Regions from separate parts of the Devosia sp. CAU 1758 genome, predicted to be linked through region 1. Evidence: predicted binding sites of a transcription regulator. Region 1 holds the regulator's gene; each other region holds the start of a gene.
What was found. The regulator PhoB, encoded in region 1, activates phosphate uptake and scavenging genes when phosphate is short. The targets are predictions, from matches to a motif close to TGTCATNNANCTGTCAT.
Positions count from the first base shown of each region.

Region 2: the regulator PhoB is predicted to act here: its motif matches at 4,527-4,543, upstream of ACXYMS_RS13710 (DUF2794 domain-containing protein).
Region 3: the regulator PhoB is predicted to act here: its motif matches at 939-955, upstream of ACXYMS_RS04760 (PhoX family protein).

Region 1 is NZ_JBTLRJ010000001.1:731,788-737,921, reverse strand. Features, by position in the region: gene pstC (phosphate ABC transporter permease subunit PstC) at 1-342, shown strand, start outside; gene pstA (phosphate ABC transporter permease PstA) at 353-1,636, shown strand; gene pstB (phosphate ABC transporter ATP-binding protein PstB) at 1,734-2,516, shown strand; gene phoU (phosphate signaling complex protein PhoU) at 2,542-3,252, shown strand; gene phoB (phosphate regulon transcriptional regulator PhoB) at 3,345-4,046, shown strand; gene ACXYMS_RS03690 (phosphotransferase) at 4,096-4,824, shown strand; gene ACXYMS_RS03685 (DMT family transporter) at 4,908-5,393, shown strand; gene ACXYMS_RS03680 (DMT family transporter) at 5,397-5,819, shown strand; gene ACXYMS_RS03675 (aldehyde dehydrogenase family protein) at 5,881-6,134, opposite strand, start outside.
Region 2 is NZ_JBTLRJ010000004.1:61,948-68,081, reverse strand. Features, by position in the region: gene ccmA (heme ABC exporter ATP-binding protein CcmA) at 1-452, opposite strand, end outside; gene acnA (aconitate hydratase AcnA) at 609-3,362, shown strand; gene ACXYMS_RS13715 (DUF1223 domain-containing protein) at 3,540-4,277, shown strand; gene ACXYMS_RS13710 (DUF2794 domain-containing protein) at 4,609-4,992, shown strand; gene ACXYMS_RS13705 (GNAT family N-acetyltransferase) at 5,034-5,459, shown strand; gene ACXYMS_RS13700 (GNAT family N-acetyltransferase) at 5,481-5,978, opposite strand; gene ACXYMS_RS13695 (Bax inhibitor-1/YccA family protein) at 6,080-6,134, opposite strand, start outside.
Region 3 is NZ_JBTLRJ010000001.1:956,471-962,604, reverse strand. Features, by position in the region: gene ACXYMS_RS04760 (PhoX family protein) at 1-849, opposite strand, end outside; gene ACXYMS_RS04755 (YcjX family GTP-binding protein) at 1,018-2,469, shown strand; gene ACXYMS_RS04750 (YcjF family protein) at 2,466-3,485, shown strand; gene ACXYMS_RS04745 (2Fe-2S iron-sulfur cluster-binding protein) at 3,482-3,802, opposite strand; gene ACXYMS_RS04740 (NAD(P)/FAD-dependent oxidoreductase) at 3,917-4,942, opposite strand; gene ACXYMS_RS04735 (phosphoadenylyl-sulfate reductase) at 5,085-6,134, opposite strand, start outside.

The sequences.
Region 1 (6,134 bases):
GCCATGGGCGCCACCCGCGCCGAGACCATGACCAAGGTGCTCTTGCCTGCGGCATTGCCGGGCATTATGGGCGGCTTGCTGCTGGCACTCTCCCGCGCCATTGGCGAGACCATGATCGTGGTCATGGCGGCCGGGCTCATCGCCACGCTCAACATCAATCCGCTCGACTCCGTCACCACCGTCACGGTGCAGATCGTGACCCTGCTGATCGGCGACACCGCTTTCGACAATCCCAAGACCCTGGCAGCTTTCGCGCTGGGTCTGATGCTCTTCCTGGTCACCCTGGCGCTCAATGTCATTGCCCTGACCATCGTCCGCAAATATCGCGAACAATACGATTGAGGCCCGCCAAATGACCGAAGCCACCACCATGCCCCCGGTTCAGGGCACAAGGGCCCAGCATCAGAAGATGCGTGCCCGCCGCCATGCGGCCGATCTGCGCCTGCGCCTTTACGGCATCGCCGCGATCAGCTCGGCCATCGGCCTGCTGGGCATCCTGCTCTTCACGCTGATCCTGGGCGGCTATTCGGCCTTCGTTCAGACCCACATTCGCGTGGACTTCCCCATCTCGGCCGAGAATGTCGACGCATCGGACCCGGCGGCCGGCAATTACCGGGCCGTGGTCAGTGACGCCATGGCAGCATTGCTGCCTGCTGATAACCCGGCCCAGACACGTCAGATCGCGCAGATCCTGACCAGCAATACCCAGTTCTTCGTGCGCAACGCCGTGGTCGCCAATCCCTCCGTCATCGGGGGCACACTAACCCTGGACGTTCCGGCTGCTGACATTTTCGACCAGCTCAACAAGGGCAATATTAGCCGCGACACGCCCGAGGAAAACCGGCGCGTCGACAACCAGCAGATCGTGTGGTTCGATACGCTGGTCGAGCAGGATCGCGTGTCGACCCCGTTCAACTGGGGGCTGTTCTTCAACGCCGACAGCCGCTTCCCGGAAATCGCCGGCCTATCGGGCGCCATTACCGGCTCTTTCTACGCGCTGTTGGTCTGCCTCCTGATCAGCTTCCCGGTCGGCATCGGCGCCGCAGTCTATCTCGAGGAATTCGCACCAAGGAACCGCTGGACCGACATCATCGAGGTCAATATCAACAACCTCGCAGCCGTCCCCTCCATCGTCTTCGGCCTCCTCGGCCTCGCCGTGTTCCTGCAGATTTTCGGCCTGCCCCGTTCCGCGCCGCTGGTTGGCGGCATGGTGCTGGCGCTGATGACCCTGCCGACGATCATTATCGTCACCCGCAACGCCCTCAAGGCCGTGCCCCCCTCCATCCGCGAGGCAGGTTACGGCATGGGTGCCTCGCCGCAGCAGGTCATCTGGCATCACGTCCTGCCGCTCTCCCTGCCCGGCATTCTTACCGGCACCATTATCGGCTTGGCCCAGGCCCTGGGGGAAACAGCGCCGCTCCTCCTTATCGGCATGAACGCTTTCATCACCAGCCCTCCAGGGGGCATCATGGAGGCCTCCACTGCCCTGCCGACCCAGATTTACATCTGGGCCGACAGCCCCGAGCGCGGCTTTGTCTCGCGCACCTCGGCCGGCATTCTCGTCCTGCTCGGCTTCCTCCTGGTGATGAACGCCATCGCCATCTTCCTGCGCCAACGCCTCGAACGGCGGTGGTAAAATGACCGGAACCGGAACATTCACCTCTCAGGAAAGCGCCAAAATGGATATGCTCGCCGGCAAGGTTAAGAAGAGCCATCACACTGTGGACCACATCATGAACCCCGAAGCCGTCCTCGAACGCCAGACCCGGCTTTCCGCCCGCGACGTTACCGTGCATTACGGCGCCAAACAGGCCCTGCATGGTATCTCGCTCGACATTCCCGATCGCACGGTCACCGCCTTTATCGGTCCCTCGGGCTGCGGCAAGTCGACCTTCCTGCGCTGCATCAACCGCATGAACGACACCATCGAAGGTGCCCGCGTCGGCGGCAAAATCCTGCTCGATGGCGAGGATGTCTATTCGCCCGATCTGGATGTGGTCGAGCTGCGCGCCCGCGTCGGCATGGTGTTCCAGAAGCCCAATCCATTCCCCAAGTCCATCTACGACAATGTCGCCTATGGTCCGCGCATCCATGGTCTCGCCCGCAACAAGGCCGATCTGGACGAGATCGTCATCTCCTCGCTGCGCAAGGCGGGCCTGTTCGAGGAGGTCAAGGATCGCCTGGCCGAGCCCGGCACCGGACTTTCCGGCGGCCAGCAGCAGCGGCTCTGCATTGCCCGCGCCATTGCCGTCGGCCCCGAAGTGATCCTGATGGACGAGCCCTGCTCCGCCCTTGACCCCATCGCCACCGCCATTATCGAAGAACTGATCGATGAGTTGCGCGAGAACTACACCATTGTCATCGTCACTCACTCCATGCAGCAGGCCGCCCGCGTGTCGCAGAAAACCGCCTTCTTCCACCTGGGCAATCTGATCGAGCAGGGCGACACCGAGGACATCTTCACCAATCCGGTGAACAAGCAGACCCAGGACTACATCATGGGCCGCATCGGCTGATCGCGGCGCCAGAAGGACAAGCATCATGCCAAATACCGGCACCGACCACATCGTCACCTCCTATAACGAGGAACTGCTCGCCCTCGCCCAGGCCATTGCCGAAATGGGCGGCCAGGTCGAACTGGCCGTCGAAAACGGCACCCGCGCCCTTCTGAAGCTCGACCGCGAACTGGCCGACCTCACCATCATTGCCGATCAGCGCATCGACGACATGCAGCGCAATATCGATGAAATGGCCGTCTCCATGATCGCCCGCCGCCAGCCCATGGCCAGTGACCTGCGCGCCATCATCACCGCCATCCATGTGGCCTCCGATCTCGAACGCGTTGGCGACATGGCCAAACAACTGGCCCGCCGGTCGCTGAAGCTCGAAGGCCTCAGCCTGCAGCCCACATTCTACAATGGCGTCAAGAACATGACCGCCCTGGTGCTGAGGCAGGTCAAGGACGCGCTCGACGCCTATGGCAATCGCGAGGCCGCCGCCTCTGTCGATGTGTGTAATCGCGACGACGAGGTGGACGCCATGTACACCTCGCTCTTCCGCGAACTCCTCACCTACATGCTCGAAGACCCGCGCAATATCACCACCTGCACTCACCTGCTGTTCTGCGCCAAGAGCCTGGAACGCGTCGGCGACCACGCCACCAATATCGCCGAACGCGCCTATTATCTCGCTACCGGCAAGCAACTGACCAGCGACGTCCAGGAACTGCAGCGCCAGCAGATCAAGGCTTAGCCACCGGTCTGCGCAGCAGATGAAAGGCTCCAGTGGAGCCAAAAATTGAACTCTCGGCCCCTGCCGCAGGCGCCGACCGACGGAGCACATCCATGCCCGCGACGATTCTCGTTGTCGAAGATGAAGGCGATATCGCCATCCTGCTGCGCTATAACCTCGAAGCCGAGGGTTTTCGGGTGGTCACCGCCGAAAGTGGCGACGAGGCCCAGCAGGCCATTGCCGAAAAGCTGCCCGACCTCATCCTGCTCGATTGGATGCTGCCCGAGATTTCTGGCATCGAACTCTGCCGGCGCCTGCGCGCCCGCGACGAAACCGCCCGCATCCCCATCATCATGCTCACCGCCCGCGGCGAAGAAGAAGAGCGCGTGCGCGGCCTGTCCACCGGCGCCGACGACTACGTTGTAAAACCCTTCTCGGTCCCCGAACTGGTCGCCCGCATCCACGCCCTGCTGCGCCGCGCCAATCCCAACCTGGTGACCACGGCTCTCAAGGTCGGCGACCTTGAACTCGATCGCACCACCCACCGCGTCCGCCGCGCCAATCGCGACGTCCATCTCGGGCCCACCGAATATCGCCTGCTCGAATATCTCATGCGCCATCCCGGCCGCGTCTATTCGCGCGAACAGCTCCTCGACGGCGTCTGGGGCAATGACGTCTATGTCGACGAACGCACCGTCGACGTCCACATCGGCCGCCTACGCCGGGCCATCAACCGCGGCAAGGAATCCGACCCGATCCGCACGGTCAGGGGCGCCGGCTATGCCTTCGACGAGAGGTTTTCCGCGAACGCTTGACCTTGCCCGGCCCTCGTCCTGCACTATTGTAGCGCCGAGGGAGCCGATGATGCCAGAAAACGAAATCCCGTTGCAGGGTGGTCAGGTCAACAACGTCGTCCGCATCGGCGACACCGTCCGCCGCGCTACGGCGCGCGACCTGAATCTGCAACACGCCCTCTTCGGCCATCTGGCCGAAAAGGGCTTCGCTGCCGCCCCGCAGTTCCTTGGACACGATGAGCGGGGCCGCGAAATCCTGACCTTCCTGCCCGGCCACGTCCCGGTTGGCGAAGACCATTTCACCGACGATCAACTGGCGGCCGGGGCGCGACTGCTGCGCCGCTACCACGATGCCACCCTCGATTTTCTCCCGGTGGTCGCGGCCGGCGCCGAAATCCTCTGCCACAACGACTGGACCCCGGCCAATTCCGTCTTCACCGATGGCCTGCCCGCCGCCATGATCGATTTCGACACCGCTGCCCCCGGCACCCGCCTCTGGGATCTGACCTATAGCGTGTGGACATGGCTCGACTTGGGCGAGCCACGATGGGCCCCCGCAGAACAGCGCCGCCGCATGACCCTGTTCGTTGCTGCATATGACCACCCCGCCTGCACGGTCTCCCTCGTCGCCGCCTGCCTCCCCACGCGTCAGGCCGGGCGGCTCCATTGGGCACAAAGGCAGGGCGTGCAGCCTGCCGTCGATTGGGCCGGACAGTGCCTGCGGTGGACTGTGGAACACATCACCGGCTTCTATCATCCGGACGGCATGCCGCAACACTTCCCTGATCGGCTTCCATAACGCCGTGCATTCCCACTCACCTGCTCCGCCGGAGTACATGAGTGGGATAAGCTGTTCCCGCATTTCCTGAGTCGGACTTTTCAATGACCTCGCCCATTGCGCAGCGCACCAATCCGCTGCATCTCCTCGCCGCCTTTGCTTCGGGTGGCCTCCTCACCTTCGCGGTCTTCTTCAACGCTGAGGCCGGCCGTCACGGCGGCGCACTGTTCTCGTCATGGTTGGCCCATGGCACCGGCACGGTCGCGGCGATCATCGTCCTGGCTCTGCTCTGGTTCCGCGACAAACCGGCCGTCACAGCCATTGCCAAGAAGGCGCCACTCTGGGCCTATTTCGGCGGCATCTCCGGCGCCGCCACGGTCATGCTGACGTCCACAGCGGTCAACACCCCCCTTGCCCTCGCTGGCACCCTCGCTCTTGGCCTTGCCGGCCAGGTCGCCTTCGGACTTGCCGCCGATCAATGGGGGTTCTTCGGCCTTCCCAAGCGTCGCCTTACCCGGCGCGACGCCGCCGCCGCCCTCTTGATCACTGCTGGCAGCCTACTCATCATTCTCGTCGGCATGGGAAGCTGAGCCATGACCCTCTATATCGCTTACGCCATCATGGCCGGGCTGCTCGTGGGCGTCAGCCGCCAGCTCAATGGCCGGCTTGCGCTCTCGACCACCCCGCTTATCGCCTCGTTCTTCAACCACATCGTTGGCTTCGTCTTCCTGACGATCCTCGGACTGGTCTTGGGCAATCTCATCTTGCCCGGCGCCGCCGGCGCGCCCTGGTGGGTCTATTTCGGCGGCCCCATCGGCGTGATCTTCGTTACTGCCGGCTCCTGGCTCATCCCGCGCATCGGCGCCGCTAATTCGGCCCTGCTGGTCATCGGCGGTCAGATGGTTTCGGGCGTGATCTTCGATCTGGTCCGGGGTGCACCGATGACCTTCTGGGCCAGTGCCGCCGGTGTCGCGCTGATCCTGGGCGGAGTCGCGCTGACGCAGCGCGCGCGATGAAGCGCTCGCAATCAAAAACGGGGCCCAAAGGCCCCGTCTTGAATTCTTGTCCCCGCAATGATCAGCCGGCAGCAGTATAGGCCGTCTTGACGATGGTGAAGAACTCGGCGGCGTATTTGCCCTGCTCACGCGGGCCATAGCTCGATCCCTTGCGCCCGCCGAACGGCACGTGGAAGTCGACACCTGCCGTCGGCACATTGACCATCACCATGCCGGCCTCGGCATTACGCTTGAAGTGCGTCGCGTATTTTAGCGATGTCGTGACGATGCCGGCGGAAAGGCCGAACTCGGTGTCATTGGCCGTGGCCAGCGCTT
Region 2 (6,134 bases), on a different contig from region 1:
CGCGAGACCAGCAGGCGCGACAGGGCCAGCCGTCTCTGCTGGCCTGCCGAGAGATAACCGGCATCGAGCCGGGCGGCGCGGCCCAGGCCGACGCGCTCGAGCGCCGCGACCGGCATCATTCCGGTTCGGCCATTGATGGCGGCCCAGAAATCCAGCGTCTCGATGACGCTGAGACGCGCCCGAACGGCATTCTTGTGACCGCAGTGATGCAGGGCCGGCCCGTCCTCCGGGTCATGTCCGGCGATGGTGATGCGGCCTGAAAGGGCGGGCAGAAGCCCTGCCAGGGTTAGCAGCAGGGTGGATTTGCCCGCGCCATTGGGTCCGCGCAGCAGCAGACCCTGGCCGCCCGCGAGGGTAATTGACAAATTGTCGGCCAGCGCGGCCTCGCCGTGACCGACCGCAAGGCCTTCTGCCTTAAGAGATACTTGCGGAAAGACTTGCCTTTGCGTCATGGCCCCATCTCGTATTGAACCCATGCTCGCACTGGCAAGGGCTTTGGTGATTGACTATAAGCCCCTGAGACTGGAGTCATTCCAGAAATGCGCGGCATTTTCCTGAGGCCCCAAGCCCCGAGGATGCACCACAAGCAGCAAGAAGGGCGGAGCACAATGACCTCGATAGACAGCTTCAAATCCAAGTCGACGCTGACGGTCGGCGGCAAGACCTACACCTATTACTCCATTCTCGAGGCCGAGAAGAACGGCCTGGCCGGTGTGTCCAGGCTCCCCGGCTCGATGAAGGTGGTGCTGGAAAACCTGCTGCGCTTCGAAGACAACCGCACGGTGACCAAGGCCGATATCGAGGCCGTGGCCACCTGGCTGGTGACCCGCACCTCCGACCACGAAATTTCCTACCGCCCGGCGCGCGTCCTGATGCAGGACTTCACCGGCGTGCCCGCGGTGGTGGACCTCGCCGCCATGCGCGACGCCACCGCCAAGCTCGGCGCCGATCCGCAGAAGATCAACCCGCTGGTCCCGGTGGACCTGGTCATCGACCACTCGGTGATGGTGGACAATTTCGGCACGCCACTGGCATTCGAGCAGAATGTCGAGCTCGAATATGAGCGCAATGGCGAGCGCTATGAATTCCTGCGCTGGGGCCAGTCGGCCTTTGACAATTTCCGCGTGGTGCCGCCGGGCACCGGCATCTGCCACCAGGTGAACCTGGAATATCTGGCCCAGACCGTCTGGACCAAGGACGAGAATGGCGAAACCATCGCCTATCCCGATACGCTGGTGGGCACGGACTCGCACACCACCATGGTCAATGGCCTGGCCGTGCTGGGCTGGGGCGTGGGCGGCATCGAGGCCGAGGCCGCCATGCTGGGCCAGCCGATCACCATGCTGATCCCCGAAGTCGTCGGCTTCAAGCTGACCGGCCGGATCAATGAAGGCATCACCGCAACCGATCTCGTGCTTACCGTCACCGAAATGCTGCGCAAGAAGGGCGTGGTCGGCAAGTTCGTGGAGTTCTATGGCCCGGGCCTCGACTATCTCAGCCTCGAAGACCAGGCGACCATCGCCAATATGGCTCCGGAATATGGCGCCACCTGCGGCTATTTCCCGGTCGATGCCGATACGCTCAAATTCCTGTCCACCACCGGCCGCGAAGCCGATCGCGTGGCGCTGGTCGAGGCCTATTCAAAGGCCCAGGGCATGTTCCGTACTTCCGAAACTGCCGATCCGGTCTTTACCTCGACGCTCGAACTCGACCTCACCACCGTGGTGCCCTCATTGTCCGGCCCCAAGCGCCCGCAGGACCGTGTGGCGCTCAAGGACGTCACTCGCGCCTTTGACGCGGCACTGCCGGAACTCAGCGGCGGGCGCATCGAGCGCACGCGCCTGCCCGACGACCGCCAGGAAAGCCGCTATGTCGATGAAGGCGCCAGTGGCGTCCATGACATTCCCGAAGAGGCCGCCTATACGGTCAAGGGTTGCGACTATTCCATCACTGACGGCTCGGTGGTGATCGCCGCCATCACCTCGTGCACCAATACATCCAATCCCTCGGTGCTGGTCGCTGCGGGCCTTGTCGCCCGCAAGGCGCGGGCGCTGGGCCTCAATTCACGGCCCTGGGTCAAGACCTCTTTGGCGCCCGGCTCGCAGGTGGTCACCGACTATCTCACTGCGGCAGGCCTGCAGGATGATCTGGACGCCATCGGTTTTAACCTCGTCGGTTATGGCTGCACCACCTGTATCGGCAATTCCGGCCCGCTGCCGCCGGCCATTTCCGATACGATCAACGAGAACAAGCTGGTTGCCGCCTCGGTGCTCTCGGGCAATCGTAACTTTGAGGGCCGCGTGAACCCCGACGTACGGGCAAACTATCTCGCTTCCCCGCCGCTGGTGGTGGCCTATGCGCTGCTTGGCACGCTCAATGTCGACATCACCACCGAGCCGCTGGGCGTAGGCAAGGATGGCAAGCCGGTCTATCTCAAGGATGTCTGGCCCACCAATCACGAGGTTGCCGAGATCGTGCGCAAGCATGTCACCGCCGAAATGTTCCGCTCGCGTTATTCGGACGTGTTCAAGGGCGATGCGCTTTGGCAGGGCATTGCTGTGGAAGGCGGGGAGACCTATGGCTGGAATTCCTCGTCCACCTATGTGCAGAACCCGCCCTATTTCGAAGATCTTACGATGGAACCCAAGCCGGTGACCGATGTGGTCTCGGCCCGGGTGCTGGCGCTGTTCCTCGATTCGATCACCACCGACCACATTTCGCCGGCGGGTTCGTTCAAGTCCGGCACACCGGCCGGCCAGTACCTCACCGAGCGCCAGGTGGCCCCCAAGGATTTCAACTCCTATGGCGCCCGCCGCGGCAATCATGAAGTGATGATGCGGGGCACATTCGCCAATATCCGTATCAAGAACATGATGCTCGATGGCGTCGAGGGCGGTTTTACCAAGGGGCCGGATGGCTCGCAGATGCCGATCTATGACGCGGCCATGGCCTATCAGCAGCAGGGCACGCCGCTGGTAGTCTTTGCCGGCAAGGAATATGGCACCGGTTCCTCGCGCGACTGGGCGGCCAAGGGCACGAACCTGCTCGGCGTCAAGGCGGTCATTGCGCAAAGCTTCGAGCGTATCCACCGCTCCAACCTGGTCGGCATGGGTGTCATCCCGCTGCAGTTCAAGGACGGTGAGAGCTGGCAGAGCCTGGGTCTTGATGGCACCGAGACGGTGGACATCGCCGGGGTCGACCAGATCGTGCCGCGCGCTGTGGTCAATGTGAAGGTCACACGGGCCAGCGGCGAGAGCTTCACCATCGAGACTCGCTGCCGCATCGATACGGCCAATGAGCTCGACTACTACAAGAATGGCGGCATCCTGCACTATGTGCTGCGCAGCCTGGTCGCGGCGTAAGCGGCGTTCACATTGAGAAATGGATGATGGCGGCCCTTCGGGGCCGCCATCTTGTTAGCGCAGTCCGGTTTTGCCGGTGGCGGCATTGCCACACTGGCGCCGGATGGCCTGGCCGAACCTGTCTTTCACCCGCTTTTGACTAGGCAATAGATACCAGCGCGGCTTACAACAGCGCCCATGTCTGCCCGCCTCGCTCCCGGCCTTATTGCTGGTGTCTTCTTCGCGCTCACGCCCCTGACCGCGATTCAAGCCGATTCAGTGCGGCATTCACCGCGGGCCGTGGTGGAATTGTTCACCAGCCAGGGTTGTTCGTCCTGTCCGCCGGCCGATGCGCTGCTGACCAGCCTCGCCGAGCGCGAGGACGTCGTGGCGCTGGCCTATCATGTCGACTATTGGGACTATATCGGCTGGGAAGATACCTTTGGCGACAAGGGCTTTTCGGACCGGCAGCGCGGCTACGCCAAGAGCTGGGGGTCGTCGCGCATCTTCACCCCGCAAATGGTCGTCAATGGCGCAGAGGGCGTCGTTGGCTCCCGGCGCGACGAGGTGCAGGACGCCTTGACCTCGGCCCAGCTGCCGCTGACGCTTTCGCTGGACGTTCACGGCGACATGCTCAAATTGCAGGTCCCGGCCGATGCCACGCTGGAAGATGCCACCATCTGGCTGGTGCGCTATCTCGATCGCGCCGAAGTGGTCATCGAGCAGGGCGAGAATGCCGGGAAATCCATGGTCTATACGCAGGTCGTGGTCGACCGGCAGATATTGGGCATGTGGGAAGCCGATACCGGCGCCGAGGTGAAACTGCCTCTCGACCAGTTTGCAGAAAATGCAGCGGGGGGTGTTGCCGTGTTGGTGCAGCAGGAACGCAATGGCACGCCCGGACCCATTCTTGGGGCCGCCGCTTACAATTTCTGACATAGCGTCCGAGGGCCCATGAAAAACGCCCGCTCCGGGGGCGGAAGCGGGCGTCACTGACTTTGGGTCAACTCAAATAGGGGGCGGCTGGCAATCGGGCCTACTGGTTTGGGGGCTCGTCGGCCCGGCTGCCAGCCACTGGAGGCAATGGTTGAACGATGCCTGCCCAATGGGGCGCCGAAAGGGACAAATCGTGGCCGAATTGGGGAATTTTGGCCGGACTTGCCAAGGGCGACGAATGCGTCGATCATGACGCTTGTATGGCGCTTCCGAACCGCTCATCGACAGCTTTGCCGGAAGCGTTTTGTTGATTACAGGGCGTTGAGGCGGCGTGCAGGGTCCTCCGGACGATAATCGAAGCAATCTGGCGCTGGTGCATGTGGGCGAGCCCGCCGCACAGGCCAACCGGCCCGTACAGCCCGTGGTGGCGTTTGAGCGCAAGGAACTGATGCAGATCCTGTCCGTTTATGGCCGCAAGGTTGGGACCGGCGAGTGGCGTGATTATGCCATGGATTTCCTCAAGGACCGGGCGCTGTTCTCGATCTATGCCCGGGTGTCGGAACGCCCGCTCTTTGTAGTCGAGAAAAACCCCAAACTGCGCAACAAGCAGGGCCAGTACATGGTCACCAACCAGCAGGGCCGCATCTTGAAGCGCGGCCACGACCTGGCCCAGGTGCTGCGCGTGCTCGACCCAGACCTGCTGGTGGTGGGGTGACGCTGGTCGTCCGCCCGGCGACTGCCGAAGATGCACCGGCCATGAGTCGGGTGTTGATCGCCTCGATCACCGAACTTTGCCATGCCGATCATGCGGATGATCCGAACCGGATCGCAGAATGGACCAGCAATAAAACCCCTGATGGCATTCTTGCCATGCTGGCGCGGGACGGTTTCTTTATGGTGGTAGCCGAAGTGGAAGGGCAGGTTGTCGCTGTCGGGGCCACCACGGCTGACGGCGAGATTGCACTTAACTATGTAGCGCCGGACATGCGGTTCCGCGGGATCAGCACGCGACTTCTCGAACACATGGAAGCCGACCTGGCGGGCCGCGGCTTTGGCGAAGGCAGGCTCAAGGCTACCCGGACGGCCCTGCCATTCTATCGCGCCCGCGGCTGGACCAGCGGGGAGGTCGCGCAGAGTGGCCGCTTCATCGACTGCTTTGTTATGCGCAAAACGCTGGCCTAGGACTGCTGCCGCCTTCCACGACTAAAGCGCCTTTTGCAGATGCACGATGTCGTGCCAGCGGTCGAACTTGTAGCCGACGCCGGTGTAATAGCCGACCCGCTCGAAGCCGAACTTTTCATGAATGCGAATCGAATTGGCCGTGTCGGCGGTGATCACCGCCAGCATCTGCCTGAAGCCAAAGGCTTTCGACTGGATCAGCAATTCGGTGAGCATGGCCTTGCCCAGGCCACGGCCGGTTTCGTTGGGGTCGAGATAGATCGAATCCTCGCAGGTGAAGCGATAGGCGGCGCGGGGCCGATAGAAGCTGGCATAGGCGTAGCCTACCAATTTGCCAGCGCGCTCCGCGATGATCAGCGGGTGGCCGAGCTTTTTGAGGCCGGCATATTTCTCCGCAATCGCTTCTTCACCGGGCGCCTCGGTGTCGAAGGTGATGGCGGTGTTTTCGACATAGTGGCGATAGATCGTCGTGATGGCGGGAACATCGGACCAGGAAAAGGCGCGCAGGGAATAGTCGGACACGGGAGAGGCTCAAAAAGAAGGGACCGCAGCCCTTTTAGGCTGCGGTCCCCTTTGTCGTCCAACCAAATTCCTTGATTACGATATCAAGGAAGTTCGTGGTGCTACTCGCGATTGCCGAACAGGCGGAGCAGCATCATGAACAGGTTGATGAAGTCG
Region 3 (6,134 bases), 220 kb from region 1:
AGCTTCGGCATGGTCCGCGGGGAGCTCACCGGCGAAATAGCCGTGGAAGTTTTCCTCAGCCATCAGATAGGTGCCCCAGGGGGTCACGCCGCCAGCACAATTGTTCAATGTGCCCAAAGCCTTGGTTCCGGTCTCATCGTCGCTGGTCTTGAGGCGGTCATGTCCGGCAGCGGGACCAGTAATCAGCGTCTCGGTGGTGCCGGTGATGCGACGGTTGTATTTGCTGTCGGCAACCCGGCGCCATTCGCCATCGACCTTTTCGATCTCGATGATCGAGCCGCCATGCGCGGCAAGCTCGATATTGACCTGCTCTTCGCTAAGATCGCCCTGCACCACTTCACCATCAATGACCTGCACCAGGCCGGGGAACATCAGGTGGGGGTTGGTGTATTCGTGATTGACGACAAGCAGGCCATGCTCATCCGAGCCATCAAGCGGGATGTAGCCGACATAATCGTTATTGTAGCCGAACTGACCAGCCTGCGCTTCAGCGTTCTGGTTGTTTGGGTCGAACTCTGGAGCGCCATTGGTGACCGGATCGCCCCAGCGCATCAGCACCTTCACGTCGTAGCCTTCGGCAACGTGATGATCGGCATCGACACCGGCAGTCACTTCAGGAAAAGAAAACGCCGATCCACCTTCCTGGGCTTCCGCGCGCGGCGCGCTCAGCAGGGCAGCCGGGCCTACGGTGGCGGCAATGGCCGAGACCGCCAGAGACCCCTGCAAAAACCCGCGGCGCGAGAAGCGTGCGGCAATAACCTCGCCCATTGTGCGGTTACCCGAATGGTTGGTCGGGTCAAATTCAGCAGATTCCAGGCCTTGGGTGGGAAACGTCGGTTTCTCGTTCATCTTTGCTCCTCACAGCAAATCGGGCCCTATGCGGGCCGGGACACGAGGGGATGCATAAGCCTGTCGATTAACGGATCGAACACAGCTGCATGACACTTGGGTGACACGTCCGGGTCCTTGCATTCGCCGCATCAGGCCCTACCTTGCTGGAACACGGGGACACGATCTTTGCCGCAGCCGCCGACCACCATCACCGACGAACTGGGCATCGCCCTGGCGAACCTTGCCGACAGCGCCACCGGGGTCCTCACGCCGACCCTGCGCCTCGGCGTCACCGGCCTTAGCCGCGCCGGCAAGACCATCTTCATCACCGCCCTTGTTCACAACCTGCTCACCCAGGGCCGCCTGCCCGGCTTTTCGCCGCTGGCGGACGGGCGCTTCATCGGGGCGCGTCTGGCCGAATATCCCGACGCGACCATTCCGCGCTTCGCCTATGAGCAGCACATGTCCGCACTCACCGCCAATCCGCCCGTCTGGCCGGAAAGCACGCGGCGCATTTCCCAATTGCGGATCGTCCTCAAGTTTCAATCTGCCAAGTGGTGGGCAGGCATGGCTGGCCCCGCCACGCTCAATCTCGACATTGTCGACTATCCCGGCGAATGGTTGCTCGACCTGCCCCTGCTCGGTCTCACCTTTGCCGAGTGGAGCGCCGAGGCGCTGGCCCGGGCCCGCCAGCCGGGTCACGACACCGAGGCGGCTGAATTCCTGAAATCGCTCGACAGCATGGACGTGGGGAAGGACGCGACCGACCGGGATGCGGAAAAGCTGGCCTCCGCCTTCACCACCTATCTGCGCCGCAGCCGCGAGCATGGCGCGCTGTCCACCCTGCCGCCGGGTCGTTTTCTGCTGCCCGGCGATCTTGAGGGCTCACCCGCTCTCACCTTCGCGCCCCTGCCACGACCCGCCGGCGCAATGCGCAATGGCACGCTCTATGCCATGCTCGAAAGCCGCTTCGAGGCCTATAAGGCCCAAATCGTGCGCCCCTTTTTCCGCGATCACTTCGCCCGGCTCGACCGGCAGGTCGTGCTGGTCGATACGCTGCGGGCGCTCAATACCGGTCCCGAGGCCGTCAACGACCTCGAAACCGCGCTGACGGCGGTGCTGGCCTGCTTCCGCCAGGGCGAGGCCAATCCGCTGCTGCGCCCCTTCACGCGCCGCATCGACCGCATCCTCTTTGCCGCCACCAAGGCCGATCATGTGCATCACACCAGCCATGACCGGCTGGAAGCCATTCTCAACCGCCTCGTGGCCAATGCCAGCAAGCGCGCCCGCTTTGCCGGCGCAACGACCAAATCCATCGCCATGGCCGGTATTCGCGCCACCAGCGAAGGCACCATCCGTGAAGGTGGCGAAATCCTGTCCACCCTGGTCGGCACCCCGCTCAATGGCGAAGTGCTCGATGGCGCCACCTATGACGGGAAGACCGAAATCGCATTGTTTCCCGGGGACTTGCCGGAGCGCCCGGATTCACTCTTTGAAGGCGGTGAGCCGGTCTCCCTCAATTTCCTGCGCTTCACCCCGCCGCAAAAGCTCGAGCGCAATGCCGCCGGTGACCCGATATTGCCCCATATCCGGCTCGACCGGGCCTTGGACTACCTCATCGGAGACTGGATGGCATGAAGCGTCCCGTAGCACGCCCCACCAGTCCTGCGGACGCAGCCGCGCCGTCCTCCCGCGCCCCGCGCGCCTTCACGCCCGAGCGCGCTGAAATCGTCGAGATCGCCTTCGAGCCCGAGGCCGAACCCGATCTGTTGGCCCGGCCGCCGCGCCCTATGGGCTGGATCGGACGTCTTGCCTGGACCACTGGCGGCATTCTCGTCTCGGCCGGACTTGGCCTTGCTGCTGACCGCCTGATCCGCGACCTGTTCGCCGCCAATGAATGGCTCGGCTGGCTGAGCCTGGGCGTGCTGGGCGCGTTCATGATCGCCCTCCTGGCACTTGTCACCCGCGAGTTCCTGGCCCTGCGCCGCCTGCGCGTTCTCGATGCCCTCAAGGCCGATGCCGCCCGCGCCACGCTCGACAATGACCGCAAGCGCGCCGGAGCCGTGGTCGAGGACCTTCTCGCCATCTATGCCAACCGCCCCGATCTGGCCCGTTCTCGCCAGTCCCTCGCCGACCACCTCCCCCATCTCTTTGATGGCAATGAGGTTATTGCGCTGGCTGAGCGCAGCCTGATGGCCCCGCTTGATGCGCGCGCCAGGACACTCACGGCCGCTTCGTCCCGTCGAGTGGCATTGGTCACCGCCGTGTCGCCCCGCGCCCTGGTGGATATAGCCTTCGTCATCTACGAGAGTGTCCGTCTTGCCGGCGCCATCGCGGCACTCTATGGCGCCCGTCCCGGCTTTTTCGGCTTCTGGCGGCTGACCGGCGCGGTGCTGGCCCATCTGGCCGTCACCGGTGGCCTCGTGCTTACCGACGGCGTCGTCGAACAGCTGGTCGGTCAGGGGCTTGCGGCAAAACTCTCGGCCCGGCTGGGAGAAGGCGTCGTCAACGGCCTGATGACCGTCCGCGTCGGCATCGCCGCCATGCGCGTCGTCCGCCCCCTGCCCTTCGAAACCCAGAAACAGCCAATGGTGCGGGATTTCATTACCGACCTGGTGAATGTCACCAGTGAGGCGGGCAAACCTGCGACCTAGTCCTTGGCGGCGCTCGGCGCCAGCGTCAGGGTCAGCCCGTCTAGCGCATCCGAGCAGAGGATTTGGCACGAGAGGCGCGAATTCGACTTCACGTCGCCGACGCTGTCGAGCATGTCTTCTTCCTCGTCATTGGGCGCGCCAACGGCGTCGAGCCAGCCCGGATCGACATAGACATGGCAGGTGGCGCAGGAGCAGGCACCGCCACACTCGGCCTTGATATTGAGGCCCCAGTCGCGAATGACCTCCATGACGCGCCAGCCTTCGAGCCCTTCGAGCTCGTGCACGTCGCCTGCCTGGTCGGTAACATTGATCTTCATGGAGCGCTCCTCAACAGCGCGAAGGGGATAGCGGCTAACGAAAGGGGCTGCAAGTGCGCCTCTCCTCCATCTCCACCGGCTGCATCCCGGTGACATTCCGTGGATTGTAAAGCGCTAAGCGACACCCAGCTTCTTTTGCAGCTTGGTGGAGCTGGTGGTGTACTGGAACACCACGCGCTCGCCCGGCGAGACAATTGCCTTGGCCGCCTGGGCCATCAGCGCGGCCTCATGGAAGCCCGAAAGGATTAGCTTGAGCTTGCCGGGGTAATAGTTGATGTCGCCAATGGCGAAGATGCCCGGCACCGAGGTCTGGAACTTCTCGGTATCGACCACGATGGTATTGTCATTGAGTTCCAGGCCCCAATCGGCCACCGGCCCCAGCTTCATGGTGAGGCCGAAGAACGGCAGCAGCCGCGTCGCCGGAATGGACAGGTCGCCTGCTTCGGTAGTCAGGTGCACATGGTCGATCTGGCCGTCCTTGCCGTCGAGCTTGGCAATCTGCCCGAGCTGGAAATTGACCTTCCCGTCAGCCACCAGCTCCTTCATCTTGTTCACCGAAGCCGGCGCCGCCTTGAAGGCATCGCGGCGGTGCACCAGCGTCAGCGTCCGCACGATCGGCTGCAGGTTGAGGGTCCAATCGAGCGCCGAGTCGCCGCCGCCCACGATCACCACGTCCTGCCCGCGGAAGTCTTCCATCTTCCGCACGGCGTAGAATACCGAAGTGTTCTCGAATTCCTCGATGCCCGGCACCGGTGGGCGCTTGGGCTGGAACGAGCCGCCACCAGCGGCAATCACCACGACCTTGGTGAAAAAGGTCTCATCCGCGTCGGTCTGCAGCTTGAACGAGCCGTCCTCCAGTTTCTCGATGGAATTGACCATGCGCGAGAAGTGGAATTCGGGCGAGAACGGCGCAATCTGCGCCATCAAATTGTCGGTCAGCTGCTGGCCGGTCACCACCGGGAAGGCGGGAATGTCATAGATCGGCTTTTCCGGATAGAGCTCGGCGCACTGCCCACCGGGGCGATCCAGAATGTCGATGAAATGGCATTTTATGTCGAGCAGCCCGAGTTCGAAGGCCGCGAACAGCCCGCAAGGGCCCGCGCCAATAACGACAACATCGGTGGTGATCTCAGTGCTCATTTCATCTGTGTCCAAGCTGACCGGGGACGCCCTGACTGCCTCGGTGTCATTCCCGCAATGGCGGGACGTTCTGTTTAGGGATACCGGACACGCGCTTAAGCACGGCGTCCGGCGGTAATATGATCGAGGCGCTCCACTTACCTCAGGAGACGCGGCGAAGGAAGGGACGCGTGCCCAAGGGAATTTCCGTGACCCCCACGGGCTGGTAGAACAGCGCCATGTCCGGCAAGCGGTTTTCGACCAAGGCTTCGCGCGTCGGCTCATGGGTCACCACCAGAGCGTTGAAGCCACAGCGCTGCATATGCGGAATCTGGTCCTGCAAAACGTCGCCCAAGGCCCTGATTTCGCCCGCATATTTGAACCGCTCGACCAGGAGCCGCGCACTTGAATAGCCCCGCCCATCGGTAAAGGCCGGGAACTTGATGGCGACCGAGGCAAAGCGCGACAGATCGTCGGCCACGTCCTCGACCTTGTCGCCGGGCGACACAAGCAGCCCCAGCGGATGCGGGCTGGCGAGATAGTCCGCCCGGTTGGCAAGGAATTCGCTGACCGGCACATGAACATAGCGCGCCTCCGAAGGGCTGGTCCCTTCGGCCCATGCCTTGAACGGGTCGGCAATGAAGGCCCCATCTTTCCACAGGGTATGGCGGGCGGCAGCGGTCATCGGCGAGGCAATGGCTCCGTTGAAGTCATAATGGATGCCGCATTCCTTCTTGTTGAGGCCGCGCCACCGGCCGGCACGCGGGTCCTCGCCCTCGGCAACAATCGAGGTGCAGGGGGCGCAGCCAATGGATTTGTAGCCTTTGGCATAGAGCGGGTGCTCGGGCAAGCGATGAGCCTGCCGATATTCAATGACATCGGCATCGGAGAAATAGGCCAGCGGATTGACCTTGATGCGATCGTCGCTGGTCAATTCGAAATGCGGCAACACCCCGCGCTCGCTGGTCTGGTAGCGCTTGCGGCCGGTGACCCAGCCACCATATTGCTCGGTGATCGGCTCCAGCGGCTCCGTCTTGCGGATGTGGCAGCACGAATCCGGGTCTGTTTCCCAAAGGTCGCCATTGGGATCGAAGCGCTTCACGTCATCAGCATTGGGATGAATGGTGTGAACATTGTGCAGCCCTAGTGTCGTCCTGAGGGTTTCGACATAGTCCAGTGTTTCCGGGAAATGCTTGCCGGTTTCGAGAAAATA